DNA from 4 places in the Pantoea sp. S18 genome. Region 2 is predicted to be linked to each of the others. Evidence: predicted binding sites of a transcription regulator. Region 2 holds the regulator's gene; each other region holds the start of a gene.
What was found. The regulator CRP, encoded in region 2, controls carbon source genes, mostly activating them, when cyclic AMP is high. The targets are predictions, from matches to a motif close to ATGTGANNNNNNTCACAT.
Positions count from the first base shown of each region.

Region 1: rbsD (D-ribose pyranase) is a predicted target of CRP. The motif match lies at 3,297-3,314, and genes of this name have one in related genera.
Region 3: VIJ98_RS00455 (PTS mannitol transporter subunit IICBA) is a predicted target of CRP. The motif match lies at 2,455-2,472, and genes of this name have one in related genera.
Region 4: VIJ98_RS01870 (nucleoside-specific channel-forming protein Tsx) is a predicted target of CRP. The motif match lies at 2,069-2,086, and genes of this name have one in related genera.

Region 1 is NZ_CP142688.1:4,249,447-4,253,971, forward strand. It holds gene rbsB (ribose ABC transporter substrate-binding protein RbsB) at 1-285, opposite strand, end outside; gene rbsC (ribose ABC transporter permease) at 312-1,283, opposite strand; gene rbsA (ribose ABC transporter ATP-binding protein RbsA) at 1,280-2,788, opposite strand; gene rbsD (D-ribose pyranase) at 2,796-3,215, opposite strand; gene VIJ98_RS19825 (YgiW/YdeI family stress tolerance OB fold protein) at 3,388-3,783, opposite strand; gene qseB (quorum sensing response regulator transcription factor QseB) at 3,964-4,525, shown strand, end outside.
Region 2 is NZ_CP142688.1:3,926,044-3,930,568, reverse strand. It holds gene VIJ98_RS18330 (YccS/YhfK family putative transporter) at 1-1,488, opposite strand, end outside; gene crp (cAMP-activated global transcriptional regulator CRP) at 1,547-2,179, opposite strand; gene VIJ98_RS18320 (OsmC family protein) at 2,484-2,888, shown strand; gene VIJ98_RS18315 (phosphoribulokinase) at 2,940-3,809, opposite strand; gene VIJ98_RS18310 (YheU family protein) at 3,871-4,089, opposite strand; gene VIJ98_RS18305 (hydrolase) at 4,092-4,525, opposite strand, start outside.
Region 3 is NZ_CP142688.1:93,572-98,096, reverse strand. It holds gene VIJ98_RS00465 (gamma-glutamyltransferase family protein) at 1-957, shown strand, start outside; gene VIJ98_RS00460 (DUF3053 domain-containing protein) at 1,485-2,198, shown strand; gene VIJ98_RS00455 (PTS mannitol transporter subunit IICBA) at 2,656-4,525, shown strand, end outside.
Region 4 is NZ_CP142688.1:428,908-433,432, forward strand. It holds gene VIJ98_RS01860 (LysR family transcriptional regulator) at 1-339, shown strand, start outside; gene yjdN (VOC family metalloprotein YjdN) at 418-849, shown strand; gene VIJ98_RS01870 (nucleoside-specific channel-forming protein Tsx) at 1,004-1,870, opposite strand; gene VIJ98_RS01875 (HAMP domain-containing sensor histidine kinase) at 2,207-3,565, opposite strand; gene VIJ98_RS01880 (response regulator transcription factor) at 3,562-4,221, opposite strand; gene VIJ98_RS01885 (helix-turn-helix domain-containing protein) at 4,387-4,525, shown strand, end outside.

The DNA of each region.
Region 1 (4,525 bases), 320 kb from region 2:
GGCGTTACCCACCGCATCAGAATCGGTTGGGTTGATCAGCAGCAGCTTGGTGCCGCGCACCGTCAGATCCTGCACGTTCGCCAGCTCTTTCGCCGGGTTGTTCTGCGAATCCAGCACCACGAGGTTATAACCCAGTTGGTCAGCTTCTTTCTGTGCGCCATCTTTCAGAGACACAAAGAACGGATTATTCAGGGTTGAAACCACCAGAGCAATGGTGTCCTTTGCCATCGCGCCAGCACTGAGGGTGGCGCCAAGAATGACGGCCAATGCAGTTAACTTTTTCATTTTTAAATCCTGTGTGAAGGTCAGAGTTATTTACTGCTTTTGTTATCCACCAGCACCGCTAGCAGAATGACGACGGCTTTAACAATCATTTGGTAGTAAGACGATACGCCCATCAGATTCAGGCCGTTGTTCAGGAAACCGAGGATCAACGCACCAATCAGCGTGCCCATGATGCGACCTTTGCCGCCCGCCAGGCTGGTACCACCCAGCACCACCGCCGCGATCGCATCCAGTTCATAACCGGTGCCCGCGGTAGGTTGTGCGGAAGAGAGACGCGCCACCTCGATGGTGCCCGCCAATGCCGCCAGCAGGCCGCACAGCGAATAAACGATGATTTTGACGCGATTAACGTTGATGCCTGACAAACGTGTAGCCGCTTCGTTGCCACCCAACGCATAGATGTAACGGCCAAGGCGCGTGTGATGCAGCATGTACCACGCCAACCCAAACACCGCGACCATCAGCCACACCGGCGTTGGGATGCCCAGCGGACGACCAATACCGAACCAGCCAAACAGATCGGCGTTATCGTTGAAGCCGGTATTGATCGGGCTGCCGTTGGTGTAAACCATGGTGACGCCGCGCAGCAGCAACATCATCACCAGCGTGGCGATGAAAGCCTGTACCTTGCCGCGCGCCACAATCACGCCGGTAATACCGCCAATTGCCGCTCCCAGCGCCAGCGAAGCCGCAACGGCCACCAGCGCATTCACTTCTAATCCGACAATCGATGCCGCCACCGCGCCGGTCAGCGCCAGCAGCGATCCCACGGACAGATCAATGCCCGAAGTCAGAATCACCAGCGTCATGCCGACCGCCATAATGGCGTTGACCGAGGTCTGCTGCAGAATGTTGAACATGTTGGCCAGCGTGAAGAAGTTCGGGCTCTGGCTGGCAACCACGGCGATCAGCACGATCAATGCAATCAGTGATTTCTGCTCCAGCAGCCAGGCTTTGCTGAACCAGCGACGGCTGGCGGGTAAGGTTTGGGTGCTCATACAACTAACTCCTCGCTGTGTTGCTTACCGACTGCCGCCGCCATCAGGGATTCCTGGGTAGCTTGCTCACGGGAAAATTCGCCACTCAGATGGCCTTCATGCATCACCACGATGCGGTCGCTCATGCCCAGCACTTCGGGCATTTCCGACGACACCAAAATGATGCTCAGCCCTTCGGCTTTAAACTGGTTAATTAACTGATAAATTTCTTTCTTTGCCCCGACATCGACGCCGCGCGTTGGCTCATCAAGAATCAACACATCAGGGCGCGTCATCAGGCCGCGCGCAATCGCCACTTTTTGCTGATTACCGCCGGAAAGCAGGCCAATTGGCTGCTCCATTGAAGGGGTTTTGACGTTGAACAGGCGGATAAAATCGCCCACCGCCAGCTGCTCGTCGCTGTGTCTCAGGTTGCCCGCGCCGGTGCTGAAATAGCGCAGCGCGGTCAGCGACATGTTCTCTTTCACCGACATGCCCAACACCAAACCATCGCGCTTACGATCTTCGGAGATATAAACGATGCCGTTCGCCAATCCGTCTTGCGGGGAGCGGGTGGTGATTTCGCGGCCATTCAGCGTGACTTTACCTTTACTGCGCGGCAGCGCGCCGTACAGCACTTTCATCAGTTCGGTACGTCCCGCGCCCATCAGGCCCGACACGCCAAGGATTTCCCCTTTGCGCAGCGTAAAGCTGACGTCATCAACGCCCGGACCGCTGAGGTTTTCAACTTTTAAGCGGATCTCACCCGGCTGTTGATCGATACGCGGATATTGATCTTCCAGCTTGCGGCCGACCATCATCTCGATCAGGCTCTCTTCGCTGAGATCGCACACCGCACGCTCGGCAATAAACTGCCCATCGCGGAACACGGTGACGTCATCGCAAATCTCGAAGATCTCTTTCATGCGGTGCGAGATATAGACGATGCCGCAGCCCTGCGCTTTCAGTTCGTTGATGACGCGGAACAGCGACAGCGTTTCGGTATCGGTCAGCGCATCGGTCGGTTCATCCATAATGATGACTTTCGACTCGAAGCTGAGCACTTTGGCGATCTCCACCATCTGCTGATCGCCAATCGACAAATCGCCCACCAGCTTGTGGCTGTTGAAGCGCAGATTGAGGCGCTTTAATAGCGCATCCGCCTCGGCGTACATCTTTTTCCATTCGATGCGGCCAAAGCGGTTAACAAATTCGCGGCCAAGGAAGATATTCTCGGCGACGGTCAATTGCGGAATCAGGTTAAGTTCCTGATGGATAATGCCAATACCCGCTTCCTGCGACGCTTTCGGGCCAGAGAACGCCACATCCTTACCGAGCCACTGCATAGAACCGGCATCCATGCTGTATATGCCGGTCAGCACTTTCATCATGGTGGATTTGCCCGCGCCGTTTTCGCCCACCAGCGCCATTGCGCGTCCCGCATAAACGGCGAGCGATGCGCCATTCAGCGCTTTAACGCCAGGAAACGACTTTTCAATCCCTTTGAGTTGCAATAACGGTTGCATAGCGGCCTCAGAAGGTCACGCCGGCGCTCAGGATGACATTCGCATACGGAGAACACTCTCCGCTGCGAATGACCGCCTGACTACGCTGCGTTTGTTGTTTGAATTGTTCATGGCTGGTGTAACGGATGGTGATGATATTTCCCTGGTGCTGTTGCAAGGCTTCGAGCACGGCGAGCAGTGCGCTATGGAGCTGCGGATTGTGCTGCTTAATCTCCTCCGCCATCAGGGCGCTTTCGACCTGCATCTCCTGCGTGACAACCTCAACCACCTGTAAAAATTCGGGCGTACCCGGCGTTAACGCCAGATCGATGCGCTGTGGACCAGCCGGAATCGGCAAGCCTGCATCTGCAATCGTCAGCGTATCGGTGTGCCCCAGGCGAGCAATCACATGAGAGACTTCAGCGTTTAACAAGCGACCTTTTTTCATTTATTCCACTCCACAGCGAAACGTTTCGCTGATCGGGAGTGTATAAAATGCGCACGGCAACTCAATGGCGGCATCACGGAAATGTGATCGCCATCGAAACGTTTCGCTTGTGCCAGAGAGAATTTGAGTTTGGTGGGATGTTGGAGCCGCTGCTGCGGCCCCGAAGCAGGGATTAAGGCAGTTTACGTACCTGTTTCACGTCCAGTTCGATGGAGTTGAAATCTTTATCCAGTTCGCCGGTCAGTTCAACCTGATCCTTCGGCGTGATGGTCAAACCGTTCCAGCGTTTATGATCGATCTCGACCTTCATGGTGCCGGTGGCATCACGGAACTGATAATCCTCATCACCGATTTGCTTCTCAAGCGTACCGCGCACGGTGATCCAGCTATCGTCCTTCATCTCTTCGGCCTGTTTCACCGTGACAACGCTGGTGTTATCGGCTTTGAAACCACCAGACTTCACCTGCGTGGAGGGTGCATTCGGATCAACAAAGCCACCTTGTTGAGCGGCAAGAACCGGCGTGGCGGCCAGAGCGATGATAGCTAACAGGGCTGCAGATTTTTTCATATGTCACCTCTTTTCCATGAATGTGTTGGTTTACGGGAGCTATTTCACCACAAGGTTCTTAACAGGATCTTAAGAGAATCCGTTGAGCTAACATTCATGAAAAATAGTCTATTTGCTGGGACTTTCGCTGTACAAGAGTGATTGTGCTTCGTATAACTCCGCTTAACAGAAGGAGAGTTGATGCGCATTTTACTGATTGAAGATGACACGCTGATTGGCGACGGTTTGAAAGTCGGGTTGACCAAACTCGGTTTCAGCGTGGATTGGTTTGTCTCCGGCGAAGCCGGATTTCAGGCGTTGGCGGCCGCGCCCTGGGACGCGGTGGTGCTGGATCTATCGCTGCCAGAACGCGATGGTCTGGATATCCTGCGTCAGTGGCGCCAGCAAGGACAGGATGTGCCGGTGCTGATTCTTACCGCGCGCGATGCGCTCGATCAGCGCGTGCAAGGATTGCAGCTCGGCGCTGACGATTACCTGTGCAAGCCGTTTGCATTAACAGAAGTGGCGGCACGCTTGCAGGCGTTGATCCGTCGCCGTCACGGCCAACTGCAGCCAGAACTCAAACACGGCAAAGTGGTGATGGCGCCCGGCAGCCACAGCGTGCAGTGCGATGGCGAAGCCGTCAGCCTGAAGAGCCGCGAACTGGCGCTACTGGAGCTGTTTCTGCGCAATCCTGGCCGCGTGCTGACGCGCAGTCAGCTGGAAGAAAAGCTCTACAGCTGGGATGAAGATGTCTCCAGCA
Region 2 (4,525 bases):
AATCAAGCAGCCCATCAAGGTATCCATCATGCGCGGCAGCAGAAACTGTGCGCCGTTGAGCGACAGCAGCTGCAGCGAATACACCGCCGTGACGGTGAAGCCAATCATCGACCAGCCGTAATATTTACGCGTAATCAGATAACTCGCCAGCGTGATCCCCAGCATAAACAGCAGCGTGATTGATTCCGGCACCGCCAGCCGTAACGAGGCGGCGGCGATCAGCAAACCGGCAAAGGTGCCCAGTGCACGGTGCTGGATGCGCACGCGCGTCGCGCTGTAACCGTTCTGGCTGACGAACATGATGGTCATCAGAATCCAGTAAGGTTTGGGGATGTTGAAGAACAGCGCCAGCGAGCTGCCAAACATCAGCATCACGGCGAAGCGTGCCGCCGTGCGCAACGCGGTGGATTTGAATGACAGATAACTGCGCAGCGCCGGCAACAGCGGCAAACGGCGCTGGCGATCGGCCATCAGGTCACGCGTGTAGAGCGGCTTCTGCGTACGCAATACGCGGGCGATGCGGCTGAAGTGATACAGGCAGAAGTTACCGACCGGATTATCCGGATGCTGGCGCGCAATTTTCTCCAGCGCGCCGAGCTGTTTCTCCATGTGGAAACGGTCTGGCAGCTGATGGTAGAGAATCGCATCCGCCAGCACGCGCAGTCGCGCCGAGATGATTTTGGCGTTCCAGCGAATCACCGCTTCGGCGTGGCTCTCTTCAACCAGCCTCTGCACCTCTTCAGGCTGATGCAAACTCACCGAGATGTGTTCCTGTAAATCCAGCGCCACCTGGAAAGCGCGCGTCAGGCGTTTGTGGCTGTTATCGCGGCTGGCCGACAGCATATGCATTTGCTGGTAGCAGGTGGTGATGAGATCGACCGCCTTTTGCTGACGCGCCAGCAGCGGTGGCAGCGCTTTTTCTGGATCGGTCAGCTGCGTCAGTAAGGTATATTTGGCATCGCAATAATCGGCCAGCTCGCGGAACAGCAGGCTGAGCGATTCGCGCATCGGCTGCTCTTTCCACAGCCAGAACCAGAACCAGTTGAATAAGCCGTACCACAGCGTGCCGCCGATGTAGAGCAGCGGCGGCACCCACATCGGCATGCGTCCCACTAAGCTGAGCGTAAAGATGGCGGCGATGAGCGTTGCGGGCAGTAAGCGCGCATGCAGCGGACCGATTTCGCCGGTCACGCCAATCAGCAGCGGCAGCGCCAGCAAAATCAGCGGCAACGGAATCTGGTAAGCAGTAAGGATTTGCATCAGGAAACTGCCGGTGGCAAACAGCGAACCACCCACAATCAGGCGTTTGAAGAAGCGTTTGTGCGGCGTATCCAGCCCCGCCATGTTGCAGCAGGCAGGCACTAACGAGAACAGCAGACCTTTTTGCAGATCGCCAAACAGCCAGCCGAGAGCCACAGGCAGGCACAGCACCAGCGTTTGCCGCAGCGCATAGTTAACTTCGGGATGATAGATGATTCGGCGCCACATCAGCTCATCGCAAATAGAAACGGCGCGATGTTGCCATCACGCCGTGGGTGAGAAGAAATTAGCGGGTGCCGTAAACGACGATGGTTTTACCGTGTGCGGAGATCAGGTTCTGATCTTCCAGCATTTTCAGGATACGGCCCACGGTTTCGCGTGAGCAGCCCACGATCTGACCAATCTCCTGACGGGTAATTTTGATTTGCATCCCGTCTGGGTGAGTCATCGCATCTGGCTGTTTGGCCAGATTTAGCAGCGTTTGCGCGATACGTCCGGTTACATCGAGGAAGGCAAGGTTGCCCACTTTCTCAGATGTGACTTGCAGACGACGCGCCATTTGCGACGAAAGTCGCATTAAAATATCCGGGTTTACCTGAATCAGCTGACGGAATTTTTTGTATGAAATTTCAGCCACTTCGCAGGCAGACTTCGCACGTACCCAGGCACTACGTTCCTGGCCTTCTTCGAAAAGACCGAGTTCGCCGATGAAATCTCCCTGATTGAGGTAGGAGAGAATCATCTCTTTGCCTTCTTCATCTTTAATCAGTACCGCTACGGAACCTTTTACGATGTAGTACAGCGTTTCCGCTTTCTCACCCTGATGGATGAGCGTGCTTTTGGATGGATATTTGTGAATATGGCAATGGGACAGGAACCATTCGAGTGTAGGGTCTGTTTGCGGTTTGCCGAGAACCATTCGCTATTATCCTCTGTTGTAATCGTGCCCAAAATACAGGGGGCATTTTTCCCTGTCAGGCGGTTTAATCGTCGAGCGTTTCCAGTAATGGAAAAATTATTCCGGGTGGACTCTTAAGCTACGCTTTTGATTCTTCCGGCCTTCGTCTGTGATGACGAAAATATTTTCAGCACTGTTTGTAGCACAGCTTTTGCGAGCTGTCTTGTGTTGTCTCGCTTCAGCAAAAGGGGGATTACTCTGGATTGCTGTTTGTCAGGTGAAAGCGTACTCTGGCGGCAAAACCGCCGCTTCAGGAGAGAGAATAATGCAGGCACGAGTGAAATGGGTGGAAGGTCTTACCTTTCTCGGAGAATCCTCATCTGGCCATCAGGTATTAATGGACGGTAATTCCGGTGATAAAGCGCCAAGTCCAATGGAGATGGTGCTGATGGCCGCAGGCGGCTGTAGCGCCATTGATGTGGTGTCGATCCTGCAAAAAGGGCGCAGCGATGTGGCCGATTGCGAAGTGAAACTCACCTCAGAACGCCGTGAAGAGGCGCCACGCATTTTTACCACCATCAACCTGCATTTTATTGTCAGCGGCAAAGCGTTGAGCGATAAAGCGGTTGCGCGCGCGGTTGACCTGTCGGCAGAAAAATATTGCTCGGTGGCGATCATGCTTGGTAAAGGCGTGGAAATTACCCACAGCTATGAGGTTGTCGAGTTGTAATCGGTCGTAGGGGAGGCATTCATGCCTCCCTTTTCACAGCCCGCACCAAACCTACTCAATCCGTTTCCCTTCAATCAGTCGCTGAACCAGCGGCAGCATAATCAGCTCCATCGCCAATCCCATTTTGCCGCCCGGCACCACCAGCGTATTGATGTGGGAAATAAACGATCCCTGAATCATCGCCAGCAGATAGGGGAACGCGATGCCTTCCAGACCGCGAAAATGAATCACCACGAAGCTTTCGTCGAGCGAGGGAATTTCGCGGGCGGCAAACGGATTTGAGGTATCAACGGTCGGCACGCGCTGGAAGTTAATGTGGGTGCGCGAGAACTGCGGCGTGATGAAGTTAATGTAATCCTCCATCGAACGTACCACCGAATCCATTACTGCTTCGCGTGAATGTCCGCGCTCGCCGGTGTCACGCACCAGCTTCTGAATCCACTCAAGGTTAACAATCGGCACCACACCAACCAGCAGATCGACATGCTCCGCCACATTTTGCTGCTGCGTGACCACGCCGCCGTGCAAGCCTTCATAAAACAGCACATCGGTGTTTTCCGGCAGCGGCTGCCACGGCGTGAAAGTACCCGGCACCTGATTCCACGGCACCGCTTCATCGTAGGTGTGCAGATATTTGCGTGATTCGCCGAGGCCGGTTTGGCCGTAATGTTTGAACGTCTGCTCCAGTAGGCCGAAATCATTGGCTTCCGGGCCGAAGTAGCTGATGTGGCGACCGAGATCGCGCGCTTTGCGGATCGCCATGTCCATTTCGGGACGCGTGAAGCGATGGAAACTGTCGCCCTCGAGTTCCGCCGCATGCAGATTCAGCTGCTGGAAAATCTTGCGGAAGGCGAGGCTGGTGGTGGTGGTTCCGGCGCCGCTGGAACCGGTGACGGCAATAATTGGATGCCTGGCTGACATAACAGAGCTCCCTGTGAGGTCCGGCGATGAGCATTGTTACCACGAATTGCCGCAGGGTGCATCAGCCGCGGAATTCACCCTTCGGCATAATATTGATCGATTCATGCAGTTCCGACCACACCAGCACCACGTCGCCGCGCTCCAGCTGGCGGCGCACATCGGCGACTTTTTGCAGCAAACTGCGTTCCTGCTCGCCGTAATCGGTGCCTTCGCGTAACACGAAGGTCTCAATCAGGTTTTCCAGCGTCTCCGCTTCGAGTTGTTGCCAGGGAATAATCACAATTACACATCCAGATAAGTTGAGAGCCAGTCGGGCACGCGCTGTTCCAGCCACATTTTCGGTTTAAGCAAGGTGCCGCCGACAAAGCCGACGTGGCCGCCTTGCTGCGTCAGCTGATACTGAATGGAAGCTGACAGCTGGTCAGGTTGCGGGATCACGGCATCGGTCATAAAGGGATCGTCTTGCGCATGAATGATCAGCAGCGGTTTGCGCACGCCGGGGAGCAGCGGCATCGCGCTGGCTCGTTGATAATAGTCGTTGGCGTCAATAAAACCGTGCGCCCGTGCGGTTATCGCATCATCGAACTCACGTAAGCGGCGGAAAGCACGTAGCTGGCTCAGATCGACCGGCAGCGTGCCGGGCCAGGCGCGCAGTTTGCGCGTGGCGTTCTTTTTCAGCTGCGTCAGCAAATAGTGCTGATAGAAGCGCGAGAAGC
Region 3 (4,525 bases), 460 kb from region 2:
AAGATAGTGGCATTTGCTGAGCAGCATGGCGCGGCGCTCAGCCTTGATGATCTGAAAAATCATCGCGCTGATTGGGTTGAATTGTTATCGCGCCCGTTTGCGGGCGGATCGGTGCAGGAGTTGCCACCGAACGGTCAGGGCATCGCCACCTTGATTGCACTGGGCATTCTCGAACAGTGGGATATTGGCCGCTATCAACCGGATTCGGTGCCGTGGCTGCATCTGTCGATTGAAGCGATGAAACTGGCGCTAGCCGATCTGGATCGTTACGTCAGCGATTACGATCACCTCGAGTTCCCGGCGGAACTGCTGCTAAGCGATGAATATTTGAAACAGCGCGCGCAGCTGATTAATCCTGATCAGGCCGGGGATTTTACCTTTGGTTCCCCGCAGCAGAGCGGCACGGTGTATCTCTCTACCGCCGATGCCAGCGGCATGATGGTTTCCTTTATACAGTCAAACTACATGGGCTTCGGTTCTGGCGTGGTGGTGCCGGGCACCGGCATCAGCCTGCAAAACCGTGGCTGCGGTTTCTCACTCGATCCGCAGCATCCCAATGTGGTGGCCGGCGGTAAGCGTCCGTTCCACACCATCATTCCGGCGTTTGCCCTCGATGGTGACGGTCAGCCGCTGATGTCGTTTGGCGTGATGGGCGGCCCGATGCAGGCACAAGGTCATTTGCAGATGGCGCTGCGCATCATGCAGCACAAGCAAAACCCGCAGGCAGCGATTGATGCCCCGCGCTGGCGCGTTGAGCAAGGGCGTGCGGTGGTGGTTGAGCCGGGCATCGACCGTAACGTGCAGGCAAAGCTGCGCGAGATGGGGCATCAAATTACGCTGGAAGATCCGCTGCTCGGCTATAACTTCGGCGGTGCGCAGGCGATTGTGCGCGATCCGCAAGGCTTCTACATCGCCGCCACCGAAAGCCGTAAGGATGGGCAGGCGCTGGTGTTCTGATTTAACGTGTTAAAACGGTCACCATAAATGGTGACCCTACGGGATTTGCAGCGATTGTGAGCCAGGAAAATGCATTGTTGCTGCAGCGCGGGTGTTGAGGCGACATCCGAACCCGCTGAGCGAACGAGGGATTCCAGGGCGAGCCGCATGGATGCGGCGAGAGGTGGCGCTGAGCAGGAGCGAATCGACACCGGTCCGTCAGGAATCGTGAATGAGTGAAGGTACCGCGCAGCGGCGGGTTGGGCTGGCGCAAGGCCCGGGAGTGCAGAGGGCGCGGCCAGGCGTCCTCTGCTCGGTCGCCGCACGAAGGTGCTGCAACTGCCTCAGCAAGAGGCGAACGAAAGTCGCTTTGTGCTTAGCTGATCGGCATTACACCATAAATGGTGACCCTACGAATTCCGCTATTTCCTTGCCTGGTGCGCATTTATGCGCACCAGGCAAACGCCGCCCGTTGTACCCGCCAGGCCATTGCACTATCCTTTAGGACCATTCCCACCGAATCGAATTTGCCATAACAGGAGTTAATCATGGCGTCAGGAATTTCCCGCATCTGGATGCGCACCGGCATGCTGATGGTCAGTGCCTTGGTCGTGCTGCAACTTACGGCCTGTGGCGACAAAGAGGGCGATCAGCGTAAAGCGTTCAGTGACTTCCTTCAGAACACAGTGATGCGCAGCGGCGAACATCTGCCAAGCCTGAGTGAAAATCAGAAGCAGACCTTCGGTAACTACGCCAGCGATTACGCCATCCTGTATGGTTTCTCGCAGCAGACCAATCAGGCGATTGAGCAAGGTATGCGTCCGGTGGTTGATGAGTTAGCGGCGATTCGTGTACCGCAGGATTACCTGACGCGCCGCGATAGCCTGCGCCAGGCCAGCGGTAATCTGAGCGTGCTGACCCAGCAGATTCAGAGCGCCAAAATGCAGGCGGACAGCAGCAAAGCCACGCTGAAACAGCCGGATGACCTGAAGAAAGTCTACGACGCCGCGTTTACCAAAGTGGTAACGCAGCCAGCCAGCACGCTGATTCCGCTGCTGCCACAGCTGCAGGCGCTGAGCCAGGCGGCGGTGCAAACCGGCGACTATCTGCAATCGCAAGGCACACGCGTAACCTTCAACGATGGCGGCGTGCAGTTCCCAACGCAGGATCAGGCAACGCAGTACAACACGCTGATGAGCAATCTCTCCAGCAATGCGCAGGCGCTGACGCAAGCGCAAAATGCGGTGCAAGGCGGGTTATAACAGCCGATATATTTTAGTGGTCGCCATCAATGGCGACCCTACAAGCCATTCGTTTCTTTTCAGAATTTCGTCACTTCCTTACAGCTCACTTTTCTGCTGCAGCATATTGTGATCTGGCGCATTTTCGACCAAAAATAGTTTGTGACATTGATCACATTTACACAACAAAGCACCTACTGCAAAAGGTGACTTAAGTCACATTCATCATCTTGTTTTGCTTAATTTTTCGGCATCGTTGCTTTCTTACAGCGTCTTTTTGTGATCAGCATCACCTTATTGCACCCCAACCACCCCAACTTAGCGTGATCTGCATCACACTTAGGTGCTGCTCTACGCAGCGTAATAAACTAGTGCTAGAGTCCGCGTGCATACAGTAATGCCACGGCCCCCGCCGTAACGTTCAAACAAAAACAAACGCGCTCTCTTATTGCAGCGCGTCTCAATAAGGGGTGGGTTTATGTCCTCATCAGTAAAGGTCAAGGTTCAGAGCTTTGGTCGCTTTCTGAGTAATATGGTGATGCCTAACATCGGTGCGTTTATCGCATGGGGTATCATCACTGCGCTGTTCATCCCAACCGGATGGATTCCAAACGAAACGCTGGCGAAACTCGTCGGCCCAATGATCACCTACCTGCTGCCGCTGCTGATTGGTTTCACCGGTGGACGTCTGGTTGGCGGCGATCGCGGTGGCGTGGTCGGTGCAATCACCACCATGGGCGTGATCGTCGGTGCCGATATGCCGATGTTCCTCGGCTCCATGATTGCCGGCCCGCTTGGCGGCTGGGCGATCAAGTCCTTTGACCGCGCCGTTGATGGCAAGATCAAAAGCGGCTTCGAGATGCTGGTTAACAACTTCTCGGCCGGTATCATCGGTATGCTGCTGGCGCTGTTAGCGTTCCTGGCAATCGGTCCACTGGTTGAAGGCCTGTCACACATTCTCGCCGCTGGCGTGAATCTGATGGTGCAGAACAACCTGCTGCCACTGACGTCGATCTTTGTTGAACCGGCGAAAATCCTGTTCCTCAACAACGCCATCAACCACGGTATCTTCTCTCCACTGGGTATCCAGCAGGCGAGCGAGGCCGGCAAATCAATCTTCTTCCTGATTGAAGCTAACCCAGGTCCGGGTATGGGCGTGCTGGTTGCCTACATGATGTTTGGTCGCGGTAGCGCTAAACAATCTGCAGGCGGTGCAGCGATCATCCACTTCCTGGGTGGTATCCACGAAATTTACTTCCCATACGTGCTGATGGCGCCGCGTCTGTTGCTGGCAGTTATCCTTGGCGGTATGACTGGCGTGTTCACCTTGACGCTGCTGAACGGCGGCCTGGTTTCTCCTGCTTCTCCAGGTTCCATCCTGGCCGTGCTGGCGATGACGCCAAAAGGCGCTTACTTCGCGAACATCGCGGCCATCATCGCTGCATTTGCCGTCTCCTTCGTGGTCTCTTCAATCCTGCTGAAAACCAGCAAAGTGAAAGAAGATGACGATATCGAAGCGGCGACGCAGCGCATGCAGGATATGAAAGCGCAGTCGAAAGGTCAGGCTGTTGCCGGTTCACCGGTTGCTGGCGACGCGATGAGCGTTGACCTGAACCACGTACGCAAAATCATCGTAGCCTGTGACGCCGGTATGGGTTCAAGTGCGATGGGTGCAGGCGTGCTGCGTAAGAAAGTGCAGGACGCGGGTCTGAGCAATATCTCCGTCACCAACACGGCGATTAACTCGCTGCCGGGCGACGTCGATCTGGTGATAACCCACCGCGATCTGACCGAACGTGCGATGCGTCAGGCACCGCAAGCGCAGCACATTTCGCTGAACAACTTCCTCGATAGCGCACTGTATAGCAACCTGACCGAACGTCTGGTTGCCGCTAACCGCAGTGAAGCGCGTCGCGAAACCGTGCAGACCACGCTGGCTGACAGCTACGACGAAGGCAACGCGCACCTGTTCAAACTGGGTGCAGACAACGTGTTCCTCGGCCTGAGCGCCACCCATAAAGAGCAGGCGATTCGCTTTGCGGGTGAGCAGCTGGTGAAAGGCGGCTACGTGCAGCCGGAATATGTTGAAGCGATGCTGGAACGTGAAAAGCTGACGCCAACTTACCTCGGTGAATCCATTGCTGTGCCACACGGTACCGTAGAAGCGAAAGACCGCGTGCTGAAAACCGGCGTGGTGTTCTGTCAGTATCCGGCAGGCGTGCAGTTTGGTGATGAGCCAGAAGACGTGGCGCGTTTGGTGATTGGTATCGCCGCTCGCAATAACGAGCACATTCAGGTGATTACCAGCCTGACCAACGCGCTGGATGATGACAGCGTGATTGAGAAGC
Region 4 (4,525 bases), 800 kb from region 2:
GAGCTGCAGCATTGCGACTGGACCATGCCGACGCCGCAAGGGAGCTATTATCGGCTGCTGCACGATCTGTTTGGCGAACGTGGCATGGCGCCGAAAATCGTCGTCACCTGCGAGACCTTTATGGCCTGCACCAGCCTGGTGGCGCAGAGCGATTTCGTCAGCATTATTTCGCGCGATGTGATTGAAGACCCGACGCACGGCGGCCAGCTGATTTCCCTCGAACTCGACGAACCCTTACCGAAAGCCACTTTCTATCTTATCCAGCGCAAAGACACCGCGCTGACGCCGATGAGCGCCTATATGGCGCAGCTGTTTCGGCGCTACTGTCAGCAAAGGTAAGAGTGCGGCCTGGCTCGCAACTGTATAAATAATGCGCACTACACTTGCAGTGGACGTTCCCTTTATGGAGTACAGACCATGCAAGTTACCCCGTATGTGTTTTACAGCGGTCGCTGCGAAGAGGCGATTGCCTTCTACCTCGACGCCACCGATGGCGAGCTGCTGTTCAAGATGACTTATGGCGATATGCCGGATGAAACGCCGGTTGAGGATGAAGGTTGTATCTCGGGCGTGAGCTTTTCGCCGGAGCAGATTATGCATGCCCATCTGCGCATCGGGCAGGGCGAGATTATGATGAGCGACGGCGCACCGCAGGCGGCGTATGGCGGTTTTGCCGTGAGTTTATCCACGCCGGATGAGGCGCAAGGCAAGCGTTGGTTTGAGGCGTTGTCAGCGGGCGGTGAAGTGACGAAAAGCTGGGCTCCGACGTTCTGGGCCAATGGCTTTGGCATGTTGACCGATAAGTTCGGCGTGCCGTGGATGGTGAATGCGTATAAGCCGCAGATTTAGGTGAGTGCGGTGTTCAACCAGGTGTGCATTAATGAGTTGGCTTTCATCATCGTCATTAAAACGGTGCGCATAATGCGCACCCTACACCGTAGGGTCGCCATTCATGGCGACCTTCTTACCGGCTGCACCATCCCATGGCGACCGTTTCACGCGATTAGAAGTTGTAACCCACCACCAAATAATAACCCCAACCGGTCGATTTCACTTCAAACGGACCGTTACCGAAGTTCAGCTCCTGGCCGTCAGCCCACTGGCCGCCGTTGTGGAAGTAACGCGCCACAGTTGAAACATGCCAGTGATCGTAGTTCAGCGACAGAATGTGGCTCGATGCAATCGAGTTGCTGGTACGTGAACGATCGGACTCATCACGCAGATCTGAACCCCAGTCGAAGTTGGTGAAGCCGATATAGCTCAGCTTGCCGCCCCACAGGTCGGTAATCGGCACAAAGTATTTCACCTTGAAGCGATAACCATCCCAGCTGTTTTCGTTCGCCGCACCGTAGTTTTCCCACTGGTATTTCGCGTAAACGTTCAGCGACAGGCCGATATCGCTGTGCGTATCGATGTCGGTGCCGAGACCCATGTACCAGGTGTTCTGACGGCTATCGCTGTTGCGACCCATGTCATAGATGTAGTTGTTGGCGAAGTACCACTCTTTAAACGGACCAAAAGAGAGATCGGTGCCGGTCAGCTTATCGATCGAGAAACGTGGCTCAATTTCCATGAACATCGGCGAACCGTGGTCGAACACGCCGTTTGCGTTGCTGTTGCCCACGCCGAAGAAGTTGGTCAAATCGAGGTAGCCATAGAAATCGAACCAATCCTTTTTAGCAAAGGCTTCGTATTCCAGATACACGTCGTTGTTGAACTGTGGTCCAAAACGGGTGTGGTAGCTGCCCACCACGTTCACGCTCTGATGCCACCAGTCAGAAACGTACTGCGGATCGCTGTCTGCCGCTTGTGCCGCACCAGTCCAGCTGCTGGCCAATAAGGCCCCTGCTATCAACGCTTTATATTTCATTATTGTTAACCACATGCTTTTGATCGCCGGGCCGTCGCCGCGATCGGGTGAAATTGATCCCAGGGGATGGGCAGTGAGTTGTCGTATCCGGTCTGTGTCGCCAGATTTTCAAGCTTGCGTAATGTGCCTGTAACAGAGGCATAGAAAATAGATTTTGGTCACGTTTGTCAAAAAGTGTTGCAGTTTGATTCACTGAAAATGTGATCATTATCACATAAAGGCCGTGAGGCGAATGGAACCCCGCAACCGTTTACGTTGTCGCGTTCGTCGGGAAAAAGGTGTTGAGGGGATGGTGCGATAGGTTGCAAGGTCGCCATGAATGGCGACCTTGCGGGGTTATGGGAGTGTAACGCGCACCTGCAGGCCGGCAATCTGGCCCTGCTGATCGTGGCGGTTCGACAGCGCAACCTGCATCTGATGCTTTTGCGCCACGCTGCGCACAATCGATAAGCCTAAGCCGCTGCCTTGCGCCTGCACATCTGGTGAACGGGTGAAGCGATCAAAGGCGCGTTCGATAAAGGATTCCGCCATGCCGGGCCCGTTATCGACGATATCCACCACGGTGTGATTGCCGACGCGATGCAGCAGCACATCGACCAAACTACCTTCCGGCGTGTGCAGCATCGCATTGCCGATCAGGTTATCGAACAGGCTACGCAGATCGGAGCGGCTGGCGTGCAGGCGATAATGCGTGGTGCCGTTAAAGCCGATATCAATGCCGCGCTTATCTGCCACCACCATCAGCTGCTCAATGCTCTCTTTCAACAGGTCGTCCAGCTCGATGCTTTCTACCGTGGCGACCACCGATTGATCTTCCTGACGTGAGATATTCAGCAGCTGCGTCACCAGATGGCGCGTGCGCGTTACGCCCGCTTCCAGCTGATCGAACTGGCGGCTGGCTTCACCGGGTTGAATATGTTGCCGCAGATTCTCCAGCTGCAAAGTCACGGCGGTGACTGGCGTGCGCAGCTCATGCGCCGCATCTTCGAGGAACTGGCGCTGCGATGACCATGCCGCGCGCAGTCTATCCAGCAAAGCGTTGTAAGCTGCCACCAGCGGCAGCACTTCATCCGGCAAGCCATCAGGTGAAACGCTATGCGGATGCAGGGTTTCCTGGGCTGCGATATGGCGCGACGCCACGCGCAAATCGCGCGTTATCGCCCGCACCACCAGCCATATCACAATCAGTGAGAGCGGCATCATCAGCACCAACGGAATGATGGCGGAGAGCGCCCGCTTAACCATGATACTTTTCATGTAGCCGATATTATGCAGCACCTGAATATTGCCGATTTCACTGCCCAGCTCGCCGGGCCGCGTGTAAACACGCCATTCACAGTCGTCGCCACAGTCACCGACTTTCAAATCGGTCCAGCCTTTTTTCAGCTGCAACGGCGCATGCAGGCCCGGCCACGAGCTGGCGCGCAGATGGTTGCTCTCGTCCCACAGCTGAACGATATAGGTGCTTTTGAGTTTCTCTTCATGCATCACCATCGGCATCAGTGCGGGCATGCGTTGGCTGCTGGCCCAGGCATCGGCGATCTTGGCGAGCTGATCGTCCTTCATGGTGCCCATCATGTCGCCGTAGCAGTGATAGAAATACCAGGTGACGCCGCCAATCATCGCAAGATGCAGAATCACCAGCGTGGCGAGCAGTTTGTTACGCAGCGAGCGCATAAAGGTGAAAGGTTTCATATTGCCGGTACCCGCCAGCCAAGTCCGCGTACGTTGCGGATCACTTCGTTATCCAGTTTGCGACGCATACCGTGAATCAGTACATCCACCGCGTTGCTGCTGACCTCTTCGCCCCAGCCGTAAATGCGGTTTTCTAACTGTTCGCGTGAGAGGATCGCGCCGGGTCGCTCCAGCAAGGCGTAGAGCAGGGCATATTCGCGTGCGGTGAGCTGTTCGCGCTGACCTTTGTACAGCACTTCGCGCGTCATAATGTCGATCTGCACATCGCCGCTGCCGAGCAGAGAATCTGCCGCACCGTGACGACGGCGGGTAATGGCGCGCATACGTGCTAGCACCTCTTGCAGATCAAAGGGTTTCAGCAAATAGTCATCCGCGCCGCTGTCCAATCCCTGAATGCGCTGCTGCACAGTATCGCGGGCGGTGAGCACCAGCACCGGCGTCATGTCGCCGCGCGTGCGCGCTCGACGCAGCACCTGCAGGCCATCTTCACGCGGCAAACCAAGATCCAGCAACACGCAGGTATAGCCGCCTTCGGCCCAGGCATTGCTGGCGTAGACGCCGTCGCGTACCCAATCCACCGACCAACCTGCCGCTTCCAGCGCTTGCTGCAGATTCGCGCCAATCATTTCGTCATCTTCTACCAGCAGCACACGCATGATGCCCTCCAACTTAACTGAACGCAGTGTAGCGACAGATAATTAGGCCAGAATTATACCCGTTTTCCCGTTTGCTAATTCTGCGCTAATTTTCTGCTAATTAAGGGATAAATTTAACGCGCTATTGTGGCTGCACTGGACATATTGCCAACGCAGGAGAATCCCATGAATCAGCGCGAATTTATCCGTAGTTTGCTGGACTGGATAGAGAATAACTTAGGGCACGATCTTCATCTGGATGAAGTAGCACGCCGCTCGGGATACTCCCGCTGGCATCTGCAACGTCTGTTCCGTCAGCACACCG